Thermobifida halotolerans: one gene and its partners. The protein of the gene in region 3 interacts with the protein of the main gene of each other region in a pairwise test. Links are inferred from orthologs where the notes say so. Each region holds a gene or a part of one and is shown on either strand. Other genes may lie near its edges.

Region 1 (5,921 bases), 3.7 Mb from region 3 along the record:
CCGGGGAAACGCGGTCTGCCCGCACGGGTAGCCGCGATGGAGAAGCCCGGTTATCTGCGGGTCGCCGACAGCCTGCGGGAACCCATCCTCAACGGCGAACTTCCCCCGGGGGCGCGGCTGCCCTCCCGGGCCCAGTTGTCCCGCCGCTATTCGGTGAGCGACCAGGTGGCCCGCTGTGCGCTGCGTCTGCTCGTGTCCGAGGGGCTGATCGAGGGGCGGGCCGGCTCCGGATACTACGTGCGCGCACCCTCGATGGAGTTCCTGCTGTCCCGCACCGACCACATCCCCGGTCTCGACCCACTGCGGACCGAGCGGCTGGGCGCCCGTACCGAGACCGCGTCGGCCGCGATGGCGCAGCGGTTGGGGGTGCGTGCGGGTGAACCGCTGTACCAGACCGAGTGTCTGGGCTACGCGAAGGGCACGCCGATCGCGCTGCACATCGCATGGGAGCCCGCCCTGCTCACCCTCAACACGGGTCGGGCTCCGGGAGAGCTTCCCGCGTTCAGTGTCGCCGACCGTCTTGCCGAGGCCGGGATCGCCGTGGACCGGATCGAGGAGGAGGTGTCGGTGCGGGGCCTGCGCGAACCGGAGGCGCGTCGGCTCGCTCTGCGGCCGGGCGCGTCCACACTGGTGGTCCAGCGCACCCACTTCGCCGGGCAGCGCCCGGTGGAGACCTCCGATCTCATCGTCTCGGCCGACCACTGCCGTCTCGGCTACCGACTGGCTCCGCCCCGCCGAGACGGATGAGCATCCCTCCCCGACAGCAGGCCGCCTCCCGTGGTCCCACGGGAGGCGGCCGTTCTCCGTAGCGGAGAAGTCGCGGTCCGGTCCGCACGTGCGGACCGGCGTGCTGCTACTGCTCGGTGCTGTCGTTGACGGCGGTCTGCGCGGCGCAGGCGGAGGAGTTGAGGAGGTTCAGGTTCAGGCCCAGGCCGATCAGCAGACCGGCGCCGACGGCCTCCTGGGTGGACACACACTGAACCGCCTCGGTGGCGGTGACATCGGTCTCGGTGTCGTTGGCCAGAGCCGCGGAGGCGCTGCCACCGATCAGAGCCATGCTCATCGCGCCCACCGTCGCCAGCTTCATCATCCGACGCATGTGATTCATACCTTTCGATGGTGACCATCGACAGCCAGAACGACCGTCGACTAACAGGGATGATGACCGAGGGCTTCTGCTCGATCACCTATGGCAACAATGCCGCATGGTTCGAGCCCAGGCCACGTGGAGACGCCGCGATTACCTTTCTTTTACCGAAAAGGCCGCTTGTCCGCGCTGACGGGACAGGGCGCACGCAAAGGGCCGCCTCCCGGACGGGTGCCACGGGAGACGGCCGACGAGAAGCGACGGGGTGCGGTCCGCGCGTGCGGACCGGGTGCGCTCCTAGTTGTCGTTGACGTTGACGCTTCCGGAGCAGGACTCGGAGTTGAGCAGGTTCAGGTTCAGCCCCACGCCGGCGAGCAGGCCGGCGCCGGTGGCCTCCTGGGTGCTGATGCACTGGGCCGCCGAGGTCTTGGTGATGTCGGTGTAGTTGTCGCCAGCGAGGGCGGCCGAGGCCCCGGCACCGACCAGACCCGCGGCCATCGCACCCACGGCAGCCAGCTTCATGATTCGCCGCATTGCATCCATACCTTTCAACGACGACTGCGGTGGCACAGACGTCCACCAATCGGAGTTGTGCGGCCGAGGCAATTCCCCGGACGCGCACTGCAACAATGCTGCACACGTGCGGTGGAGTGGGGGAGGAAACACGTGACTTGTCTTTCCTTTGCACCGATTGGCGCCCCCGTTACCGTCGGGTGCTTCCGGAGGAAATGACGGGAGAGAGCAGGAAAAACGGAAACCGCCTCCCGCGGTCGTATGCGGGAGGCGGCTGTTCCGCTGAGTGGCAGCGGGACGCCCTCGATCCGTCCGGACCGGGCGCGCTCCTAGTTGTCGTTGACGTTGACGCTTCCGGAGCAGGAGGTGGAGTTGAGGGCGTCCACGTTCGCGCCCAGGCCGATCAGCAGACCGATGCCGGTGGCCGTCTCACTGGCGATGCACTGGGCGGCCTTGGTCTTGGTGATGTCGGTGTAGTTGTCGCTGGCGAGGGCGGCCGAGGCCCCGGCGCCGACCAGACCCGCGGCCATCGCACCCACGGCAGCCAGCTTCATGATTCGCCGCATTTGATCGCACCTTTCAGTAATTGTCGTCAACAACCGAAAACGGTCACTGATCCATCGTCGCGGCGGTCGGAGAGACCCTTCCGGACCGCGCACTGCAACAATGCCTTGTGCGTGCGGCGGAACCGTGCGGAGGACACGTTGCTTGTCTTTCCTTTGCATCGGCTGGCCATTCCGTTACCGCCGGGCTTTTGGGGAGGAAATGACGGGAGAGAGCAGGAAAAACGGAAACCGCCTCCCGCGGTCGTACGCGGGAGGCGGCCGTTGTGCGGCAGCGATGTGGTCCGTGCGGACCGGGTGCGCTCCTAGTTGTCGTTGACGTTGACGCTTCCGGAGCAGGACTCGGAGTTGAGCAGGTTCAGGTTCAGCCCCACGCCGGCGAGCAGGCCGGCGCCGGTGGCCTCCTGGGTGCTGATGCACTGGGCCGCCGAGGTCTTGGTGATGTCGGTGTAGTTGTCGCCAGCGAGGGCGGCCGAGGCCCCGGCACCGACCAGACCCGCGGCCATCGCACCCACGGCAGCCAGCTTCATGATTCGCCGCATTGCATCCGTACCTTTCACCGATGTCTGTCGGCGACACGAGCGCCGCCAACCATCCATGCTGGTGACTCTCCGTGTTTGATTGGTCACCCAAAGGGGCAATCCCCGTGGTCCGGCTGCCGAGAAACCTCTGGCCAGGCGTTATTGCCAGCCTTTTACCGCTTTTGCAGGACAGTCTCCCCATGACAGAGGCCGCGGTTTCGCCCCCGGAAGAGGGACGACCCGCGGCCTCCTGCTGCCCACGTGCTGCCGCAGCCCTAGCCGGTGAACTCCTCGGCGATGAGTTCGGCGATCTGGGCGGTGTTCAACGCGGCGCCCTTACGCAGGTTGTCCCCGCACAGGAACAGGTCCAACGAGCGCGGGTCGTCGATCGACCGACGGATGCGTCCGACCCAGGTCGGGTCGGTGCCGACCACGTCGGCCGGGGTCGGGAACTCGCCTGCGGCCGGGTCGTCCTGCACGACCACGCCGGGGGAGGAGGCCAGCAGACGGCGGGCCTCGTCGGCGTCCACCTCCGTGGCGAAGGTCGCGTGCACCGCGAGCGCGTGGGTGGTGACCACCGGCACGCGCACGCAGGTGGCGGCCACCCGCAGCTCCGGCAGTCCCAGGATCTTGCGGGACTCGTTACGGACCTTCAGCTCCTCCGACGACCAGCCGTCGTCCTTGAGCGACCCCGCCCACGGCACCACGTTCATGGCCAGCGGCGCGGGGAACGGACCCAGCTCACCCACCGCGGCCCGCACGTCACCGGCACGAGAGCCCAGCGTGCGGTCGGCGGCGACCTTGGCGATCTGGTCGTAGAGGGTGTCGATGCCCGACTGGCCGGCGCCCGAGGCCGCCTGGTAGGAGCTGACCACCAGGTCGGTGAGCCCGTAGGCCCGGTGCAGCGCACCGACCGCCACGATCATCGACAGCGTGGTGCAGTTCGGGTTGCTGATGATGCCGCGCGGCCGGTTGCGGGCCTGCTCGGCGTTGACCTCGGGAACCACCAGCGGCACGTCGTCGTCCATCCGGAACGCGCCGGAGTTGTCGACCGCGACCGCGCCCCGCGCCGCCGCGACCGGCGCCCACTCCTTGGACACCTCGTCGGGGACGTCGAACATCGCCACGTCCACCCCGTCGAAAACCTCGGGGGCGAGCGCCTGGACCTCGACCTCCTCACCACGCACGGTCAGCCGCTTGCCCGCCGAACGGGCCGACGCCACCAGTCGGATCTCTCCCCACACGTTCTCGCGGGTGGAGAGGATGTCCAGCATGACGGTGCCCACGGCCCCCGTGGCGCCGACGACAGCGAGAGTGGGAAGACGGGAACTCATCGGCCGGTACCTCCGTAAACGACAGCCTCTACCTGATCGGAGTCCAACTGGAACTCACTGTGCGCGGCGGCCACGGCCGCGTCCACGTCGTCCTGGGCCACCACGATCGAGATGCGGATCTCCGAGGTGGAGATCATGTCGATGTTGATTCCCTGCTGAGCGACGGTGTCGAAGAACCGGGCGGTGACACCGGGGTAGGACCGCATTCCCGCGCCGATCAGCGAGACCTTGCCGATCTGGTCGTCGTACAGCAGCGACTCGAAGCCGATCTTGTCCTGGATCTTCTTCAACGCCGTGAGCGCGGTCTGCCCCGAGTTGGCGGGCAGGGTGAAGGAGATGTCGGTGCGCGAGGTGGAGGCCGCGGACACGTTCTGCACGATCATGTCGACATTGATCTCGGCATCGGCCAGGGCCTTGAAGATCGCCGCCGCCTCTCCGACGCGGTCGGGCACACCCACGACCGTGATCTTGGCCTCGCTCCGGTCGTGCGCCACGCCGGAAATGATCGGTTGTTCCATGCCTTCGGTTTCCTCAACTTCCGAAACGACCCAGGTGCCGGACTTCTGACTGAAGGACGAACGCACATGCAGCGGGATGCCGTACCGCCGGGCGTACTCCACGCAGCGCAGGTGCAGGATCTTGGCGCCGGAGGCGGCCATCTCCAGCATCTCCTCGTAGGAGATCTTGGGGATGCGCCGGGCGGTGGGCACGATCCGCGGATCGGCGGTGAAGACCCCGTCCACGTCGGTGTAGATCTCACACACGTCGGCGTTGAGCGCCGCGGCGAGCGCGACGGCCGTGGTGTCCGAACCTCCGCGGCCCAGGGTGGTGATGTCCTTGCTGTCCTGCGACACTCCCTGGAAACCGGCGACGATGCAGATCGCGCCCTCGGAGAGGGCGTCCTTGATCCGGCCCGGGGTGACATCGATGATCTTGGCGTTACCGTGCAGGGACGTGGTGATGACACCCGCCTGCGATCCGGTGAAGGAACGGGCTTCGTAGCCCAGGTTTCCGATGGCCATCGCGACGAGCGCCATCGAGATGCGCTCCCCGGAGGTGAGCAGCATGTCCAACTCCCGCCCCGGCGGCAGAGGACTCACCTGCTCCGCGAGGTCGAGGAGTTCGTCAGTGGTGTCGCCCATGGCCGAGACCACGACAACCACGTCGTATCCGGCCTTCTTCTGAGCGACGATCCGCTGGGCCACTCGCTTGATGGCGTCCGCGTCGGACACGGACGACCCACCGTACTTCTGCACGATCAAAGCCACGGTCGGCGCTCCTGAGGAATTGGGTTCACAGTAATCGACCAGCCAGTCTAGTGATCGGGTTTTTCGCGGACCCGCCCCGTTCGGCACGGGACACCAAGGCAGGGGCATACCCACGAAAAACGGGCATATCCATCGGTGCCGCGAACACGATCACCCGAACACGGCTCTCGCCCGGCCAGGCGATCCGTCGCGGCCGCTGGGGCGAGGGGGCTGAGGTCGGCTCTCAGAAGTCGAGGGAACGTCGGCCCTCGAAGGCCCGGCCCAGGGTGACCTCGTCCGCGTATTCGAGGTCGCCGCCCACAGGCAGGCCACTGGCGAGCCGGGTGACCTTCAGCCCCATGGGTTTGAGCAGGCGCGCCAGGTAGGTGGCGGTCGCCTCTCCTTCCAGGTTCGGGTCGGTGGCCAGGATCACCTCGGTGACCCGACCGTCCGAGAGGCGCGCCATCAGCTCCTTGACGCGCAGGTCGTCGGGGCCGACGCCCTCGATGGGACTGATCGCACCGCCGAGCACGTGGTAGCGGCCACGGAACTCCCGTGTCCGCTCGATGGCCACGACGTCCTTGGACTCCTCGACGACGCAGACGACCGCGTCGTCGCGGCGCGGGTCACGGCAGATCCGGCACTGGGTCTCCTCG
Region 2 (5,696 bases), 2.8 Mb from region 3 along the record:
GTTCAGCTGAACCTGCTTCTTGGTCAGCTTCTCGAGGTTGGCGCGGATGCGGTCGGCCTCCGCACCGCGGCGGCCGATGACGATGCCGGGCCGGGCGGTGTGGACGTCGACGCGGACACGCTCACGGGTGCGCTCGATCTCGACCTTGGAGATCCCGGCGCGCTCCATGCCGCGGGTCAGCATCCGGCGGATGGCCACGTCTTCCTTGACGTAGTCCTTGTACAGCTTGTCGGCGAACCACCGGCTCTTGAAGTCGGTGGTCACTCCGAGGCGGAACCCGTGCGGGTTGACCTTCTGTCCCACTATCGGGTCCTTTCCTTCGTCCTGGCCGACGAGGCGCCCGCGGTGTCACGCGGCTCGACCACCACGGTGATGTGGCTCGTCCGCTTGGTGACTCGGAACGCGCGACCGAAGCCTCGCGGCCGGATGCGCTTCAGAGTCGGTCCTTCGTCCACCCACGCACGGCTGACGACCAGCGTTTCACGGTCCAACTTGTCGTTGTGCTCGGCATTGGCGATGGCGCTCGCGAGCACCTTGCCCACCGGTTCACTTGCCGCCTGAGGTGCGAACCGGAGCACCGCCTGAGCCTCGTCAGCGGGCAGCCCGCGAATAAGGTCCACCACTCGGCGGGCCTTTCGGGGCGTGACGCGGACGAACCGCGCTTGTGCCCTCGTTCCCATCGCTTTTCCCTCGCTCACGGAAATCACCCCCACCACCGTGGGGCCCTGTGCTTCTTACCTGACCGGACACCCGCTAGCGGCGGCTGCGGCGGTCCTCCTTGACGTGGCTGCGGAAAGTGCGCGTGGGGGCGAACTCGCCGAGCTTGTGGCCGATCATCGACTCGGAGACGAACACGGGCACGTGCTTACGGCCGTCGTGCACGGCGATGGTGTGCCCGATCATCTCGGGGACGATCATGGAGCGGCGGGACCACGTCTTGATGACGTTCTTGGTGCCCTTCTCGTTCTGCTCCTCCACCTTCTTCATGAGGTGGTCGTCGACGAAGGGGCCCTTCTTAAGGCTGCGTGGCATCAGACGTGCTCCTTACCGCTTCTTCTTGCTACGCCGACGCACGATGAGCCGGTCGCTGGCCTTGCCCTTCTTACGGGTGCGGCCCTCGGGGTTGCCCCACGGGCTGACCGGGTGACGGCCACCGGAGGACTTGCCCTCACCACCACCGTGCGGGTGGTCGATCGGGTTCATCGCCACACCGCGGACGGTCGGGCGCTTGCCCTTCCACCGCATGCGGCCGGCCTTACCCCAGTTGATGTTGGACTGCTCGGCGTTTCCGACCTGTCCGACGGTCGCCCGGCAGGCGACCTCGACCTGGCGCATCTCGCCCGAGGGCATGCGCAGCGTCGCGTAGGCGCCTTCCTTGGCGAGCAGTTGGATCTGCGTCCCGGCGGAACGGCCCAGCTTGGCGCCGCCGCCCGGCTTGAGCTCGACCGCGTGCACGAACGTACCCGTGGGGATGTTGCGCAGCGGCAGGCAGTTGCCCGGCTTGATGTCGGCTCCGGGACCGTTCTCGACCCGGTCGCCCTGCTTGAGTCCGGCAGGAGCCAGGATGTAGCGCTTCTCGCCGTCCACGTAGTGGAGCAGCGCGATCCGTGCCGTGCGGTTCGGGTCGTACTCGATGTGGGCGACCTTGGCCGGGACGCCGTCCTTGTCGTGGCGGCGGAAGTCGATCACCCGGTAGGCGCGCTTGTGACCGCCGCCCTGGTGGCGGGCGGTGATGCGACCGTGGCCGTTACGCCCGCCCTTGGAGTGCAGCGGACGGACCAGGGACTTCTCCGGGGTCGAACGCGTGATCTCGACGAAGTCGCTCACGCTCGACCCGCGGCGTCCCGGGCTCGTTGGCTTGTACTTGCGAATGCCCATCTTTTTCGTGCATTCCTTACGTGTTAATCGAGATGAAACGGCACGGCGGTGGGATCAGACGCCGAAGATGTCGATCCGGTCGCCGTCCTTGAGGCTCACGATCGCGCGCTTGGTGTCGGGGCGCTTGCCGTAACCGAACCTGGTGCGCTTGCGCTTGCCCTTCCGGTTGATCGTGTTGACGGAGGTGACCTTCACGTCGAAGATCTGCTCCACCGCCATCTTGATCTGCGTCTTGTTGGCCTCGGGCCGGACCAGGAACGTGTACTTGTTCTGGTCCAGGAGTCCGTAGCTCTTCTCGGAGATCACCGGCTTGACGATGATGTCCCGAGGGTCGGGGATCTTCACTGGTCGTCCTCCTGAGACGCCGCGGTCGTGGTGCCCCTGGCGTGCGCCAGGAACTCCTCGTAACCGGCTTCGGTGAACACGATGTCGTCGGCGTAGAGCACGTCGTAGGTGTTGACCTGGTCGGCGTCGAGGATGTGCACCTCAGGCAGGTTCCGCAGCGCGATCCGGTTGTGCTCGTCGTCGCGCGCGAGGACCACCAGCACCTTGTCGGAGTCGGTGACCTGGCGCAGCGCCTTCAAAGCGGTCTGGGTGCGCTTGGTGGTGACGTCCTCGGCGACGAAGCCGCTGATGACGTGCACGCGTCCGTGCTGTGCCCGGTTGGAGAGGGCTCCGCGCAGGGCGGCGACCTTCATCTTCTTGGGCGTCCGCTGGCTGTAGTCGCGCGGCTTGGGGCCGTGCACCGTGCCACCGCCGGCGAACTGCGGTGCGCGGACGGAGCCCTGACGGGCCCGACCGGTGCCCTTCTGGCGGTACGGCTTCTTGCCGCCGCCGCGGACCTCGCCCCGGGTCTTGGTGGAGTGCGTGCCCTGACGGCCCGCGGCCTCCTGGGCGATCACGACCTGGTGCATCAGCGGAATGTTGATCTTCTGGGCGAAGATCTCGTCGGGAAGCTCGACGCTTCCCTTGGCCGCGCCGTCGCGGTCCTTGACCTCGATGGTCGCCATGGCTTACTTGACCCCCTTCACGGCGGTGCGGACGAGGACCAGGCCGCCGTTGGGGCCGGGAACCGCACCCTTGACCAGAAGGAGGCCCTTCTCGGTGTCGACCGAGTGCACGGTGAGGTTCTGAACGGTCCGACGCACGTTGCCCATGCGACCGGCCATCCGCAGACCCTTGAAAACGCGGCCCGGAGTGGCACAGCCACCGATGGAACCGGGCGAGCGGTGCTTGCGCTGGGTGCCGTGAGAGGCGCTGAGGCCGCGGAAGCCGTGGCGCTTCATGACACCGGCGAACCCCTTGCCCTTGGTCTTGCCGGTGACGTCGACCTTCTGCCCGGCCTCGAACACGTCCGCGGTGATCTCCTGGCCCAGCGTGTACTCGCTGGCGTCGGAGGTGCGCACCTCGACGTAGTGGCGGCGCGGGGTGAGGTCGTGCCTGCGCAGGTAGTCGCCGAGCGGCTTCTTCACCTTGCGCGGGTTGATCTGGCCGTAGCCGAGCTGGACGGCGGAGTACCCGTCGGTCTCCGGGGTGCGGACGCGAGTCACGACAGCCGGACCGGCCTTCAGCACCGTCACCGGCACGACTTTGCCGGACTCGTCGAAGACCTGGGTCATGCCGAGCTTTTCGCCCAGAACTCCCTTGATCTGCTTGGTCGTCATGTCTTCAGCGTCCCTCAGAGCTTGATCTCGATGTCGACGCCGGCCGGAAGGTCGAGTCGCATGAGCGAGTCGACGGTCTTCGGCGTCGGGTCGATGATGTCGATCAGCCGCTTGTGCGTGCGCATCTCGAAGTGCTCACGCGAGTCCTTGTACTTGTGCGGCGATCGGATGACGCAGTAAACGTTCTTCTCCGTCGGCAACGGCACCGGGCCCGCGACCTGCGCGCCGGTCCTCGTCACAGTCTCGACGATGCTGCGTGCCGAGCTGTCGATGACCTCGTGGTCATAGGCCTTGAGCCGGATGCGGATCTTCTGTCCCGCCATGGTGGCCTTTTCGTCCTTCGCTTCAGTGTCCTAGAGGCGCGGCGCCGTAATGGGCCAGTGCGCTCCGGAGGAACTCCCCGTTGAGGCTCTATTCACCTGAGAAACTGCTACAGGGCTGTCCCCTGAGGTGGCATCACCGCTAAGAGCCCGATGACGTCCTTCATGGTGTCGGGCGGCCGAGTCACTGACGGACCCGACCGCCCGACAACGGTCGTGCTACTTGACGATCTTGGTGACGCGACCCGCGCCGACGGTCCGACCACCCTCGCGGATGGCGAACTTCAGACCCTCTTCCATCGCGACCGGCTGGATCAGCTGGACGCTCATCGCGGTGTTGTCACCCGGCATGACCATCTCGGTGCCCTCGGGCAGCGTGACGACGCCGGTGACGTCCGTGGTGCGGAAGTAGAACTGCGGGCGGTAGTTGTTGAAGAAGGGCGTGTGGCGGCCACCCTCGTCCTTGGACAGGATGACGACCTGAGCCTCGAACTCGGTGTGCGGGGTGGTGGTGCCCGGCTTGATGACGACCTGGCCGCGCTCCACCTCCTCGCGCTTGATACCGCGCAGCAGCAGACCGACGTTGTCACCGGCCTGGCCCTGGTCGAGCAGCTTGCGGAACATCTCCACACCGGTGACGGTGGTGGTCAGCTTCTCTTCCTTGATGCCGACGATGTCGACGGTCTCGTTGACGTTGATGACACCGCGCTCGATGCGGCCGGTGACGACGGTGCCGCGACCGGTGATCGAGAAGACGTCCTCGATCGGCATCAGGAACGGCTTCTCGATGTCACGCTCCGGCTCGGGGATGGTCTCGTCGACGGCCTGCATGAGCTCCAGGATCTTCTGGGCCCACTCGGAGTCGCCTTCGAGGGCCTTCAGAGCGGAGACGCGGACCACGGGGACCTCGTCGCCCGGGAACTCGTACTCGCTGAGCAGGTCGCGGACCTCGAGCTCGACCAGCTCGAAGATCTCCTCGTCGTCCACCATGTCGGCCTTGTTCAGGGCCACGACGATGTAGGGGACGCCGACCTGGCGGGCCAGGAGCACGTGCTCCTTGGTCTGCGGCATCGGGCCGTCGGTGGCGGCGACCACCAGGATCGCGCCGTCCATCTGGGCGGCACCGGTGATCATGTTCTTCACGTAGTCCGCGTGACCGGGGCAGTCCACGTGCGCGTAGTGGCGGCTCTCGGTCTGGTACTCCACGTGCGCGATGGAGATGGTGATACCGCGCTCGCGCTCCTCGGGAGCTTTGTCGATGTCCTCGAAGGGCGTGAACGGGTTCAGGTCCGGGTACGCGTCGTGCAGGACCTTGGTGATCGCCGCGGTCAGCGTGGTCTTGCCGTGGTCGATGTGACCGATGGTGCCGATGTTTACGTGCGGCTTGGTCCGCTCGAACTTGGCCTTCGCCACTGGATTTCTCCTAGACGTACAGGTTGCTTGGCTGGACTGGTAAGGGTGTCGTGGCTATTCGCCGCGGGCCTTCGCAACGATCTCCTGGGAGACGTTGGAGGGGACCTCCGCATAGGAGTCGAACACCATCGTGTAGTTGGCCCGACCCTGGGTACGGCCGCGCAGGTCGCCCACGTAGCCGAACATCTCCGACAGCGGAACGAGTGCCTTGACGACACGGGCCCCGGCACGCTCCTCCATGGACTGGATCTGACCGCGCCGGCTGTTCAGGTCACCGATCACGTCGCCCATGTAATCCTCGGGCGTGGTGACCTCGACCGCCATGACCGGCTCCAGGATGACCGGCTTGGCCCTGCTCGCCGCTTCCTTGAAAGCCATGGAACCGGCGACCTTGAAGGCAAGCTCGGAGGAGTCGACGTCG
Region 3 (5,843 bases):
GCCGTGCGCGGCGGCGCACATCGGGCAGTGCTCGCCGGAGGTGTAGACGGTCGCCGCCGCCCGCTCCCCGGGGCTCAGGTGCTCCGCCGCCCAGCGCGCCAACGCGAACTCGGGGTGGCGGGTGCGGTCACCGGAGGCCACCCGGTTGTGGTCCTCGCCGAGGACGGTGCCGTCCCCGGCGACGAGCACGGAGCCGAACGGCTCGTCGCCCGCCTCCAGGGCGCGGGCCGCCAGTTCCACGCAGCGGCGCAGATGCCGCAGGTCGGTGTCGCTGACCACGGTGTCCTCCCGAAAGGCGATGCTCCTGGCGGCGGTCCCGCGTCCGTGCCGTCAGGAGTGACCCTAGCGGCAGGAGCCAGGAGGAGGTCCCTGATCCCGGGAATTCCGTCCCGCGCTCGCGGTGCTTCCGGCGTCAAGATCACACGGACTGTTTCCGAGGACTCGGGCCGGGTAGCCGCGTTGTCGATGCGTTCGAGGGCTGCGCGCCGACACACAGGTGAGGGAAGAACGAGGATGGCGGACCCGCGAGGGGTGCCCGGCCTCCCCACGATGGGAGTGGAGGAGGAGTTCCTGCTCGTGGACGCCGAGGGGCGACTGGCCGAGGCGGCCTCCGAGATTCTCGCCGCCGCGGACCCCGACCCGGCGGAACTGCATCCGGAGTTGACCCTCGCCCAGGTGGAGGCGGCCAGTGGTGTCCACTGCGACTCCTGGTCGCTGCTGGAGGAGCTGCGCCACGCCCGGAGGCACCTGTCGCGGGCCGCCGCCGACCGGGGGCTGCGCCTGGTGGCGGTCGGCGCGCCGCCGCTGCCCACGGAAAGACCGCCCGCGCTGAGCCCGGACCCGCGGTACGCGCGCATGCGCGAGGAGTTGGGTCCGCTGCTGGACGCCGGAGGCAGCGCGGGCTGCCACGTGCACGTCGCCGTCCCCGATCTGGCCTCGGCGCTGCGGGCCCTCAACCACCTGCGACCGTGGCTGCCCGCGCTGCTGGCGCTCACCGCGAACTCGCCGTTCTTCTCCGGCGTCGACACCGGATACGCCAGTTGGCGCTACGTCCGCTGGTCGCAGCTTCCCTCGGCGTGCCCACCGCCGTTCCTCTCCGGCGAGCAGGACTACACCGACACCGTCGACGGGCTGCTCGACTCGCAGGCGGCGCTGGATCCGGGGATGCTCTACTGGGACGCCCGCCCCTCCTCCCGGCACCCGACCCTGGAGGTGCGGGTCGGCGACGTGGCCGCCACCGCGGAGGAGGCGGTGCTGCTGGCCGTGCTGGTGCGCGGGCTCGTCGCGGTGTTCCTCACCGAGGACGCGGACTCCCCCGCGCCGCGCCTGCCGCCGGAGGTGCTGCGCGCGCACATGTGGCGTGCCGCCCGCGACGGGGTGGGCGGCCACTGCCTGCACCCGGTCGCCGGGCGGCTGCGTCCGGTGCGCGAGGTGCTGGAGGCGCTGCTGGAGCGGATCGCTCCGGTGCTGGAGCGCTCCGGTGACGCGCGTTTCGCGCGGACGATGACGCGGGTGCTGTGCGCGGTGGGCTGCGGCGCCCAGCGCCAGCGCGACCTGCGCGCCCGCTGCTCGGGTACGGCGGAGTTCGTCGACCGCGTCGCCGAGACCACGGTGGGCGGCCCGTTCCGCGCCGCGCACGGCAGCGAACTCGTCACGTGAGTCCGCGCGGTCCCGTAGGGTCACCACACATGGAACGGTTGCTTCTGGTGGCCGCGCGGGCGGTGATCGGGTTCCGTGGCCACACCGACCTGCCGACGCACGCCGCCCACGCCCTCGCGCGCGGGCTCGACTCCCCGGCGCTGCGGGAGGTCGCCGGTCTGGGCCCCACCGATCCCGCCCGGGAGGTGTTCGCCGAGGCGTTGCGCGAACTGGGTGCCGACTGGCCCGACGAGCCGACCGCCCATCTTCTCCTGGCGCGTGAGGCGGCGTCCGCGATCCTCGCCGAAGAGGACGGCGACACCGTCCGCGAACTCGCCGAGACCGTCTACCTCCACCTGTGCCACGCGCGCACGGGACACGAACGCTGGCTTGACTTCTGCTTCTCCCTGGAGTGTCCCCCCTCGACCCGCGACCGGCTCCTCGCGGACATCCGTTCTGCGGCCCGCGCCCTGCCGGATGTACCCCTCAGCCCCTGCCGCGCAGGGGTTCCAGGTCGGCGGGGTCGGTGACGCGACGCAGGGCGGTGAGTCCGGCGGGTTCGGCGGGCGCGAACAGGCGGACGAGCCAGTCGGCGTCGAGGACGGCCGCGGCGACCCAGGAGTGCGCGGTGCGCAGCACGGTGAACGGGTGTGCCGTGCCGTCGACGGTGAGGGAGCGCTCCGACCAGGCGGCGTCCGCGGCGGGTGCGGGCGCGGCCCAGTCGGCCGCGCCGGCGGTGCAGCGCTGCATGACATCGCGTTCGGCGCAGAAGGCGCGCAGCCACCGCTGCTCGGGCGGGGTGCCGGACTCCCGGCGGCGGACGGTGATCTCCAGGTCGAGGTGGGCGTCGACCGCGCGCCACCCGAAGTCGACCACCACCTTGTCGGGCAGCGCGTGTCCGGGGCGGACCGTGGCGGCGCTGACGCGGCCGCGCTCGGCCCGGCCGACCGGCGCGAGGACGGGGACGGCGGCGACCAGTGCGGCCGCGGCGACGGGTTCACCACTCACCCCTGCAGCCTAGTGCCGTCCCGCCGCCTCAGGGGCGGTAGCGCAGCGGGTGGTCCTCGGGGACCTCGACGACGCAGATGCGCAGCCCGTCGGGGTCGGCGATCCACATCTCGACCAGTCCCCACGGTTCGCGGCGGGGTTCCCGCAGGACGGTGGCGCCGCGCTCGGCGAGTTCGGCGTGCGCGGCGGCCGCGTCGGGCACCTGCAACCACAACCGGACGGCCTCGGGGTCCGGAGGGCGCTCGCAGCCCCCGGACAGCTCCAGGAAGCCGCCGCCCAGGAAGAACACGGTCCCCCGCTGCTCGTGGGGACCGAACTCGCGGTAGATCGCCAGCCCCAGCACGTCCCTGTAGAAGGCGCGGCTGCGTTCCAGGTCGGTGGGGCGCAGCAGGACACGGCTGCCGAGGACGTGGACCATGGCGCGATCCTAACCCGCCGCGGGGGCGGGGCGTCACTCGAAGCGCATCGTCTCGGCGTTCTCGGCGCGGCGGGCGAAGACCTGGTCCTTCATGTCGTTCATGGTCTTGAGGACCTTCTTGCGCTCCCGCTTGGGCAGCCGGTCGATGTAGAGGCGGCCCATGGTGTGGTCGGTCTCGTGCTGCAGGCAGCGCGCGAAGTACCCGGTGCCCTCCACGGTCACCGGGTTGCCGTCCCGGTCGAAGCCGGTGACCCGGGCGCGGGGGGCGCGCGGCAGCTCGGCGTGGGGGCCGGGTACCGACAGACAGCCCTCGTTCTCCACGGCCAGCCCCTCCTCCTCCACGCCCTCGGTCTCCAGGACCGGGTTGAGGACGTGGCCCACGTGCCGCACCCCGTCGTCGTCGGGGCAGTCGTAGACGAACAGGCGCAGGTCCACGCCCACCTGGTTGGCGGCCAGGCCGACGCCCTCGGCGACGTACATGGTGCGGAACATGTCGTCGACGAGCGTGTGCAGCTCGGGGGTGCCGAACTCGGTGACCTCGGCGTTGCGCCGGTGCAGGACGTCCTCGCCGACGACGGTGACCCGCAGCACCCTTCCGCGGACGGCCTCGGGCGCCCATTCGGGGTAGGAGTCCACGGGCTGTCCCTGGACCCGCACCCGAGTGTCGACGGGGGTTTCGGACACGTGCTGCTCAGACATCGCTTGACTCGTCTTTCCAGATGGTCGGGTGGCCGCACCGGGGACTCCGTGGCTGGGGCGGCTCCTGCACGCTACCAGCGGGCCGCCCGCCCCGGTGCCCCCGACGATAACGGACGTCCGTGAGCGGTGTTCACGGCCGCCGCCGTCCCGACGGGCCGGTCTCCCGGCCCCGGTCGGGGTCGTAGCTGGTGGGTTCGGCGGGCAGGGTGTAGCGCTCGTCGATGAGGCGCGCGACCTCGCGGCGGCTGTCGGAGGGGGCGCGGCCGGTGTCCTGTTCGACCCGCCGCACCAGGTCGGCGAGCTCGCCGTCGCGCACCGAGCCGCGCAGCCACCGCGAGTAGTCGTGGCGGCGCAGGTGGTGGGTCCAGGTGTCGTCGTCCACCCCCTCGGCCAGTTCCACGAACGAGTGCAGGTTGCGGGCGCGCAGCCGTAGCCTCCCCTGCGGTCCGGTGAAGTAGAAGCTCTTGTCCGGGGCGAGGGTGCCCGCGGCGTACTTGCGGCGGTGCCGGGTGCGGTGCGTCTCGCCGGGGGCGAGCTTGACCCGCTGCGCCGCGGTCTCCGCGACCCGCCACACGGCGATGTCGGAGACGACCGACTCCTGCTGCCTGTCGGGTTCGGCGGGCGCCGGTTCCAGGGCGGGCGGCCTGTGTCCCGTGGCCGCGGCGAACGCGTCCAGGGTCTGTCCGGGGTCGTCGCCGACCGCGACGACGGTGTCGACCAGGCGCAGCACCAGCGGGCTGAGTGTTTCGGGGTGGACGGTGACCAGCATCAGGCCGCCGACGTCGGCGGGCACGCGCAGCGGCAGTTGTGCCAGTTCCACGGGCATCAGGTGGTGGGCCTCGTCCACCACCAGCCACGCGGGGTGCCCCAGTTCGGCACGCAGGCCGACCAGGCGGGGCAGCAGTCCCGCGAAGAAGGCGGGCCGGTCGCGCAGCGGGACGGCGAGCATGTTGACGGCCACGTTGTGGTCGGGGTCGCGCAGCGCGGTCAGCACCTCGTCGATCGACGGCGCGCGGGTGGCGTCGCCGAACGCGGTCACCCCCTCGAAGTCGGCGTAGTCGCCCTCGGGGTCGATCACGCAGTACTGGTAGCCGCTCTCGCCGAGCCGTTCCAGCAGCGCGGTGGCGGCGGTGGACTTGCCGCTGCCCGAGGGGCCCGCCACGGCCACCGCCGTGCCGTGCGGGGCGATGGCCGTGGGCGCCGCCCCGGCGGTGCCGAAGTGCAGGTCGTGGCGGCTGACCGGTACCTCGGCCAGGTCGGTGGCCAGGAGCCGGTCGACCAGTTCGGCCACCCCCTCGCCGTCGGGGCGCTCCAGGACGAGGTCGCTGGTCCTCTTGACCGCCTCCAGGGCTCCTGCGACGGCGACCGCGCACTCGCACATGTGCAGCATCGCGTGGTCGTTCTCGGCGTCGCCGACCGCGACCGTGGAGTGCGGGGAGAACTCCAGGCGGCGCAGCGCGGCGGCCAGCCCCGACGCCTTGTTCACCCCGGGCGGCAGTACCATCACCGCGCCCTTGTTGTAGATCACCTGCAGTTCCAGGCCCAGTTCGCGGATGGCGTCGAGGACCGTGCGGTCGTGCGGTTCGCGTGTGGCGACGACCACCTCCCCCACCGCGAGCGGACTGACGCCGTGCCGCCGGAGCCGCTCCACGAACTCGGCCGGGGGCCGCTCGGCGAGCGGCCGGCGGTCGCGTCGGCCGGGATCGTAGAGCACTCCGCCGTTCTCGGCCACGACCATGTCGAACAGGTCGACGTGGTCGAACACGCCGAACAGGTCGTCGAGTCGACGCCCGGTCACCATGACCAGGCGACGGCCCGAGCGGGACAGGTGCTCCAGGGCGGTCACGGTCGCGTCGTCCACCCTGCCCCCGTGGGCGATCGTCTCGTCGTAGTCGCAGGCCAGCACGTGGTACCGCATTCCCACCTCCTCCGGATCGGGCCTCGTGCAGGACACTGACCCGATTCGTGCCCGCCATGCCTGCGCCGTCCCGTTCGGGGTGGGGCGTCCGGAGCCGCCCCGGTTCCCCCTCCGGGGCGCGGTCAATCCTCGCAGTCCCGGAAGTGGCGCCTCTCACAGAGC

The links.
Region 1: the proteins of def (region 3) and NI17_RS20440 interact in binary tests that used the Escherichia coli proteins (3 or more experiments, as listed by UniProt). The link is inferred for Thermobifida halotolerans from one-to-one orthologs.
Region 2: the proteins of def (region 3) and rplD interact in binary tests that used the Escherichia coli proteins (3 or more experiments, as listed by UniProt). The link is inferred for Thermobifida halotolerans from one-to-one orthologs.

What each region holds. Positions count from the first base shown.
Region 1 is NZ_CP063196.1:4,560,358-4,566,278, forward strand. Bases 1,990-4,988 are described here. They hold NI17_RS20440 (aspartate-semialdehyde dehydrogenase), read right to left. Parts: upstream 4,019-4,988; coding sequence 2,960-4,018; downstream 1,990-2,959. Other genes in these bases: NI17_RS20430 (hypothetical protein), read right to left, coding at 1,990-2,166; NI17_RS20435 (hypothetical protein), read right to left, coding at 2,469-2,693; NI17_RS20445 (aspartate kinase), read right to left, coding at 4,015-4,988. In the rest of the region: NI17_RS20415 (GntR family transcriptional regulator), read left to right, coding at 37-747; NI17_RS20420 (hypothetical protein), read right to left, coding at 854-1,099; NI17_RS20425 (hypothetical protein), read right to left, coding at 1,385-1,609; more of NI17_RS20430, read right to left, coding at 1,930-1,989; more of NI17_RS20445, read right to left, coding at 4,989-5,286; recombination mediator RecR, read right to left, coding at 5,510-5,921.
Region 2 is NZ_CP063196.1:3,636,864-3,642,559, forward strand. Bases 1,055-3,828 are described here. They hold rplD (50S ribosomal protein L4), read right to left. Parts: upstream 2,889-3,828; coding sequence 2,220-2,888; downstream 1,055-2,219. Other genes in these bases: rplB (50S ribosomal protein L2), read right to left, coding at 1,055-1,878; rplW (50S ribosomal protein L23), read right to left, coding at 1,933-2,223; rplC (50S ribosomal protein L3), read right to left, coding at 2,892-3,542; rpsJ (30S ribosomal protein S10), read right to left, coding at 3,557-3,828. Also shown: rpsC (30S ribosomal protein S3), read right to left, coding at 1-303; rplV (50S ribosomal protein L22), read right to left, coding at 303-680; rpsS (30S ribosomal protein S19), read right to left, coding at 754-1,032; more of rplB, read right to left, coding at 1,045-1,054; more of rpsJ, read right to left, coding at 3,829-3,865; tuf (elongation factor Tu), read right to left, coding at 4,082-5,275; fusA (elongation factor G), read right to left, coding at 5,330-5,696.
Region 3 is NZ_CP063196.1:814,199-820,041, reverse strand. What follows is about bases 1,931-4,851. They hold def (peptide deformylase), read right to left. Parts: upstream 3,764-4,851; coding sequence 3,098-3,763; downstream 1,931-3,097. Other genes in these bases: NI17_RS03660 (HAD-IIB family hydrolase), read right to left, coding at 3,894-4,851; NI17_RS03670 (VOC family protein), read right to left, coding at 2,675-3,064; NI17_RS03675 (hypothetical protein), read right to left, coding at 2,125-2,646; NI17_RS03680 (hypothetical protein), read left to right, coding at 1,931-2,168. Also shown: NI17_RS03690 (nucleoside deaminase), read right to left, coding at 1-279; NI17_RS03685 (carboxylate-amine ligase), read left to right, coding at 514-1,659; more of NI17_RS03680, read left to right, coding at 1,689-1,930; more of NI17_RS03660, read right to left, coding at 4,852-5,681. UniProt on the Escherichia coli protein: Removes the formyl group from the N-terminal Met of newly synthesized proteins. Requires at least a dipeptide for an efficient rate of reaction. N-terminal L-methionine is a prerequisite for activity but the enzyme has broad specificity at other positions.